Regions from separate parts of the Alkalihalobacterium sp. APHAB7 genome, predicted to be linked through region 2. Evidence: riboswitches for the same ligand, from Rfam matches in the RefSeq annotation. Region 2 holds a riboswitch; each other region holds the start of a gene.
The links. Region 2 has a riboswitch for cobalamin ahead of ACNSTQ_RS16885 ((2Fe-2S) ferredoxin domain-containing protein). Riboswitches for the same ligand answer to the same signal wherever they lie in the genome.
Positions count from the first base shown of each region.

Region 1: it holds a riboswitch for cobalamin, as region 2 does, so the genes downstream of both, ACNSTQ_RS15195 (GNAT family N-acetyltransferase) here and ACNSTQ_RS16885 ((2Fe-2S) ferredoxin domain-containing protein) in region 2, are expected to answer to the same signal.
Region 3: it holds a riboswitch for cobalamin, as region 2 does, so the genes downstream of both, ACNSTQ_RS11690 (ABC transporter substrate-binding protein) here and ACNSTQ_RS16885 ((2Fe-2S) ferredoxin domain-containing protein) in region 2, are expected to answer to the same signal.

Region 1 covers NZ_JBLWFS010000016.1:26,281-28,556, reverse strand. The annotation lists gene ACNSTQ_RS15200 (hypothetical protein) at 104-271, shown strand; gene ACNSTQ_RS15195 (GNAT family N-acetyltransferase) at 816-1,400, opposite strand; cobalamin riboswitch at 1,586-1,780, opposite strand.
Region 2 covers NZ_JBLWFS010000020.1:27,266-29,541, forward strand. The annotation lists gene ACNSTQ_RS16880 (polysaccharide deacetylase family protein) at 1-440, opposite strand, end outside; gene ACNSTQ_RS16885 ((2Fe-2S) ferredoxin domain-containing protein) at 557-949, opposite strand; cobalamin riboswitch at 1,322-1,535, opposite strand; gene map (type I methionyl aminopeptidase) at 1,604-2,276, opposite strand, start outside.
Region 3 covers NZ_JBLWFS010000009.1:164,719-166,994, forward strand. The annotation lists gene ACNSTQ_RS11685 (FecCD family ABC transporter permease) at 1-51, opposite strand, end outside; gene ACNSTQ_RS11690 (ABC transporter substrate-binding protein) at 14-1,006, opposite strand; cobalamin riboswitch at 1,251-1,430, opposite strand; gene ACNSTQ_RS11695 (flavodoxin) at 1,490-1,945, opposite strand.

The DNA of each region.
Region 1 (2,276 bases), on a different contig from region 2:
CAAAATATAAGAAGAAGCCTATAAAAAGATATCACTTGCGCGCCCTATATTTCCTATGGAAATTGAGCTATAATGGAAGTATCCATCTAGAGAGGGTGATATAATGAAGAAAAATCTGTATACTAATGGTGAACAAGTGATAATTAAAGCAACGGATGAAACAGTAACCGTCTCTAAAAGTCAATATGTCAAGAACATGAAAAGATATTCATACACGGTCAAAGAACAGCCAGCCACTTTTTTCTTTGAGGAAGAACTAGAGAAAAAGTAAGCTGTGTAAGGATACGGTCACAAAAATTACACCATTACTGTTGAAAAGTGTTGTTTTGCTAGATTTAGATGAGTAATCCAGTTTTCTAAAATGGAAAGATATCGTTTTGGGGGTATGGAGTATTATGTGTTGGGTTTATTTCGACTTAAACCCAACACATCTAAATTATATTACCCTTTTTCTATTATGAAGATTGTGAAGTTTTCCTAGATCAAAAAAACATGGTAGATCCTTCTTCCGTCATGACATAACCGAAGTAACCAATCCTCACATGGTGGTTTCGATAATCATATTTTCCTCTCGACCTACCTCGACGCACCACGTGTGTTCTCTCCACAACCCATCATCCGTCAGGGCATATCCTGTAATGAGACGTATTTCTTTTTTTCCCTTAATTTTTCATTCTGCGCATATACGGGAAGAATTACTATGCATTCCTGTAATTAATTTGGTGGTTTACCAACCAAAAATTTGTTCATTTCTTCTATTGCTTTATCGTCATTTGCTTCAATACCTGCAGTATTTTTACCCTTCACGTGTTAAATTAGTAAATGGAGTTCATGTTAGCAAGCCTTATAAATTGATTGATTTGATCACTTGATACTCCCTTCCCAAACCTTGCCATCATAAAATTATGTTTGTATTGTGCGACATCTGGATCGTCCGTTACCGTTTCATTGAACTGCTGTGTTTGTAATAAACGTTTTAATAGAGCTTTATACAAATGAATGTTTCCATCGACCATAGGAAGATCCCAATGCCAAGCATACTCGATTGATAGAATAATAAATTGTTCTATTTGTGGATCATCAAAAATGGACTGAATTAATTTCTTAGCGATCCCTCCGCTTCGATAGGAAGGTGCAACTTCAATTGCTCCAAGTACTTTAATGTAGGGTAAGACACTCCAACGTTCGTTTTTTTCCGGATCAAGTATTAAGGTGTAGCCCACAATCCATTCCTTATCCATAGCAATGCAAATTTGGCTTCCTTTTTCAAGAGTTGCTAGTAATGCCTCTTGTTGTTCTTTTGCTTCTCGAAACCGATTTAATGATGGATGAAAAGGATAGTTTCTCATATATTTATTGATAGAATGGACATCAGAAATGAACCGTATTTTATTACTCATGACATAGCTCCTTTTTGTTTTGAAAGTTGTATTATCGAAAAGTTAAACGGTACACTTATAGGAAAATAAAAAAACTCTCCCGATGACGGAAGAGTAATTACAAATTAAACGGTACTAACCCTATGAAGGAAAAGAAGATATAATTCGCCTGTACCGTCTCATCTTCTCACCCCCCGAAGAAATTGAAACTTTTGGAAGTTAAAGGCAGGTCTCCTGACTTGTGCTTCTTTTTACTTTGAGCCTTCCCATATAAGCCGCTGACGCGTTACTTATACAGTGGTAATCTCATTTCATCCACACTTACAGTTGCGGGGACAGTTCTGGACTTACACCAGATTCCCTATTAAGTCGTATTCGACACCGATACTTCCAATATGCAGTTGTTGGTTAAAGCAGATTTACAATATGTTGTAATCTTATATCTAGCGTTAGAATATTTCAATCTTTTCTTGCAGGTTGAAGAAGTTTGGAGTACTACTAATCTTTTTTCTCTACTTAATAAAATCTATAAAATAAGAAAATAGCGGAAGTAGTGCGATTAGAAGTCCAGATTGAATAAATGACAGTAATAAATCTTTCTTCCAACTGTTTGTTGTACTTTTACTCATAATTCTTGCTAGAACTAAAAAGAAGAGCCACCAAAATAATAAACTTGGTATTATTATAGTAAATAAATAAGACATGTCATCACCTATCATCTTTTTGGAGTTGGCATTAATCTCTCGTCATATCAATTATTAAATTACCAAAAATCCCCCTCAAGTGGTAACTTTTAACTTTATTATAACTTAAGTATATCTTCGTGAATAGTATAGGAGTTAGAAAAATGAGGGAGGTGTTGACTGCCTCTCTTCATTACTTGGTTGGACTTTAATT
Region 2 (2,276 bases):
ATTCCAAATTTCCGGGTAACATCTAGTAATGGCACAAATATATCGCCAGCGAATTCTATCGTTCGCGTCGATAACGGTTGACGTTTCCATTCGCCTGTCGCTCTTACAAAATCATCTGAATAGTTTTGTCCAACGGGCAACGCAAAGCAAATATTTCCATCGGTAAAAACAACAGAACGATATTGCTCATTCCAATCAACCCTCACGCCAGTATGTTTTAAAAACAAAGAAGGCACCATCAACTGGCCATCTCTCATAATGTACTTTGTTTTTACAGGCAGATTGTCAATAAAAATAGGTGCTTCCGGTAATCTTGATTCTTGTGCATATGTATGAGTCGAAAAGGATGTATTAATGAAAATCGCCAATAATATCATACAAAATATTTGTAAATGCACTTTCTTTACCCTTTTACGATACAACACCGTCACTATTTGCATTTATGTCTCTCCTAGCTATTAAATTCATATTAGACGATGTTATATTTACCAATTTTCTGCTAATTTATTTATTAAATTTAGGGTTGATGGAAAACCCACACTGAAATTTTTTCACTTTATAATACTTTAGATACTTTTTTTACACGTTCACGATCTTTAAATTCCCCTACAGGAACATCACCATGCCTTCTAAACCCATTTCCATCAAAACAATGACTGATTTTATTTGTCATTCTTGCCTCATTTACTAATGAATTAATGAGGTCAGAGGCATCATTTGCAGCTAAATCCTTATACCAGATGCCTTGTGGGTAGGCAATTAACACACACTTATCCTGACATCGCCCATTACATTTCGTCCGTGTAGTATGGATCACGTCGTCAAGACTACGTTCTGATATCTCTCTTCTTACTGCTTGTGTTAAATCCTCAGCTCCAGCCTTATTACAACTACTACCATTACAAATTAATAGATGATGTTTCGTCTCCGATAAATCCCATGTCGCCATTCTGTAACCTCCAGTTTTTTATTAGCTCTGTTAAATTGTTAATGTTCGGCTTAAGATTTCGACTAAACTGCTGTGAAACTATCATTTCACACGCATAGTGCACCACGAACTAGATTCAGCAACAAGTTAACACAGCCTTTTTTTATTAATAGACAATCATCGTTAATCTACCTTCAGGAAAGAGTTAAAAGTAAAGTGTCTATGTAATTCTAGAAAAATTCAAACCAAAAAGCATCTCTGCCTTAATAAAGGGTCAGAGATGCTAATCATAATTCATGAAATTACAAATGGAACAATAGTCTACATTCAAAGCATAAATAAAGATAGACATGTTCAGCATTCTAACCACTTCCCTAACAGCCCCGTAGGTCAAACAGTGATGTTAAAATAGGTAGGTCTCCTGACTTAGGGTACTTCTTTCAGTCCTTCCCAGGTATTTCCCAGTGGATCAATCTGAAAGTCTCAGTAGTTTAACTACTGATACCCAACACAGTGGCGGGTCCGTGTCGGCATTGAACCGAACTTCCCTATTAAGCTTGTAAAAGCAGTTCTGCTTTTATCTAGCACCTATTTTCTAGTATGAAGTTGATCAAGTCTATTAACCGATGACTTGAGTTAATAGTAGACATAATGCAGAAAATTGTCAATACATGTTTATTCTTGTGATGTAAGCAACTTCGGCCCTGTTTTAGTAATCGCTAATGTATGTTCATATTGTGCAGACCATTTTCCATCCACTGTTCTTGCCGTCCAGCCGTTATCATCCATTTGACTAAACCAAGTACCTTCGTTAATCATCGGTTCGATCGTTATAACCATTCCTTCTTTGAGACGTGGTCCTCTGCCCGGCGAACCGAAGTGTGGAATTTGTGGTGCTTCATGTATTGTTGGACCAATACCATGTCCTGTAAAGTCTCTAACCACCGAAAACCCTTCTGACTCAGCATACGTTTGAATGGCATGGCCGATATCGCCGAGTCTATTTCCAACTAATGCTTGCTCAATTCCTTTATATAACGAGGTTTTCGTTACATTCATTAACTTTTTCATTTGATCCGAAACATTCCCTACTGCATACGTCCATGCCGAGTCGGCTAATCCACCGTTTAAATTAATGACCATATCAATCGTGACGATATCCCCTTCTTTTAACGGTGTTTTCCTTGGGAATCCATGACAAATTTCATCGTTTATAGAGGCGCAGGTTGCATAAGGATAACCTTTATAACCTTTTTGTTCAGGTGTTGCGCCATTCTTCATTAAAAAGTTCTCCACAAACTGATCAATCTCCATCGTGGTTATCCCAGGTTGAATTAACTTTGCAATT
Region 3 (2,276 bases), on a different contig from region 2:
AGCAAGTACTATATTAGTTTTCGAAAACATCTGGGTAAATAAATTTTGCAAGTTTTTCGACCCCTTCGACTAAGCGAGGACCTGGGCGTTCTACAATATTAGCTTCAATATTAAAGACTCTTTCGTTTTTAACCGCTTCTACTTCAGTCCAAGCTGAACGTGCTAATACGTCTTCAACTGCATTCTCCATACCTTCAACATGACCATAAGTTGTAATGATCACATCTGGATTTAGAACAACAGCATCCTCTTCTGTAAACATCGGCCAACCTTCTTGTTCTCCTGCAGCGTTTGTTGCATTAATCATTTCCAGCATCTCATGCATAAACGTTCCTTTTCCGGTTGTATACATATCAGGAGCTGGCCAAATTTCTACCCATACAGTAGCTTTATCAGCATCCTCAATCTCACTTGCTTTTGTTTGTACTTCAGTAATTGTCTCTTGCATTGATGTTATGACATTATTAGCCTCTTCTGACTTTCCAACTGCGTTTCCAATCATTTCAATAGAATCATATAATTGCGCAAAAGAAGAAGCATTATTTACTACAAGTACTTGGACCCCTGCATTACGAATTTGATCTAAACCTTCTGCGTTGTTCATTTCATTCGCTAGTACTAAATCTGGATTTGCAGCGATAATTTTTTCTACATTAAATTCCATTCCACCAATTGTCTCAATATCTTTTACTTCCTCTGGGAAGTCATCATTATCTGTTACCGCAATGACACGATTAAGCGCTTCAAGTGCATAAACAATTTCCGTATTACTTGGAACTAGCGAGATTAATGTTTGTGGCTCTTCTTCGATGACAATCTCAGTTCCTGTTGCATCAGTAATTGTTAACGGAAAAGCCACGGCTTCTCCACTACCTGTCGTTTGCTCTTCTGTTTCTTCCGTCGGTGCTTCTTCTGTTTGTGGCTCTTCTTGGTTATCTGTGCCACATGCTGTTAATAAACCAACAATAAGTAATGAAGCTACTAACCACATATACCATTTTTGCATGTTCTCCAACCCCTTTTAAGTTTGTATTTCTTTTTGTATTCAATGAAAGAATTGCAAGAAAGGAAAGGAAAGTATGTAAAAAAATAAAGCTCTCCTTCAAAGGGAGAGCTTCGGTTTCAGTTTAATAGATCCCCTAGGTAACACTTGGATGCTAAAAACATTCCATTATGTGTCGTTCTCATTAGAACAAGGGGACTCTTTTTCAAGAGTCAGATCTTATCACACTGCTTACCTTTTCCGCGAAGGTTACACAATACTTTAAGGCAGGTCTCCTGACTCGTACAATGATACCTCTTTACCTTCCCATCAAAGATGACAGTGGTTTATTAAAGAGTATTCGTACTTACAGTGGCGCGACCGTGTTGGAATTTCACCAACTTCCCTTTTCACACTCGTGTGAGTGACCTTAAAGCTAACTAACTATTCAATTCATTGAGATACGACTTAATTATACAAAATAATAGATAATTCGTCTATATAAACTTACACACTCGCTTTTAAGTTAACAGCTTGTGCAAACTTTCTACCAAAATCTTTGCACGTTTCTTCTTCACCATCCGGGCCTAGCTCTATTTTAAGCCCCGGCTGTACGATTTGACCATTTCTTTCATCAATCATTGCTTCTAATAAATCTACAGCACCACAAAAGATATCGTATGCTGTATCTCCAGATCCAAAAACTGCAAATTGTTTATTAGTAAAATCCAGCCCAGCCATTTCATCATACAAATCTAAAAATTCATCAGGCAGTTCGCCGTCTCCCCATGTATAAGCACCTAAAATGATGGAATCGAATGCATTTAATTGGTCAAGGTCACAATCAACAACATCTAATTTCGTTACGTTCATATTTTCCTCTTGCAAACCTTCTTCAATTAAATCGGCAATCGCTTCTGTATTTCCTGACATACTAGCATAAACAAGTAGAACCTCACTCATGTTAACATTCCCCTTTCAATCTATTAATTTAAGACTAAATGACTTTTTAAATGATGTCCTTTCATACGAAAGATGCCTTCTCTTTCAACTGCAACTATGTATTCTCCATTTTCAACTTAACAAACAGCAGTAGCTCCTCGGACAGTACTTTTTATCATGTTCATTAACAATTCCTCCATCAATATTAACAATGAAAATCATTTTCATTTATATAATAATTGAAAATGATTTTCATTGTCAACAAGTAAATGTATAAAGCTCATCGAGTAGGAGGAGGTGATTAACCTCCGACCTCTCACACCACCGTACGTACGGTTCCGTATACGGCGGT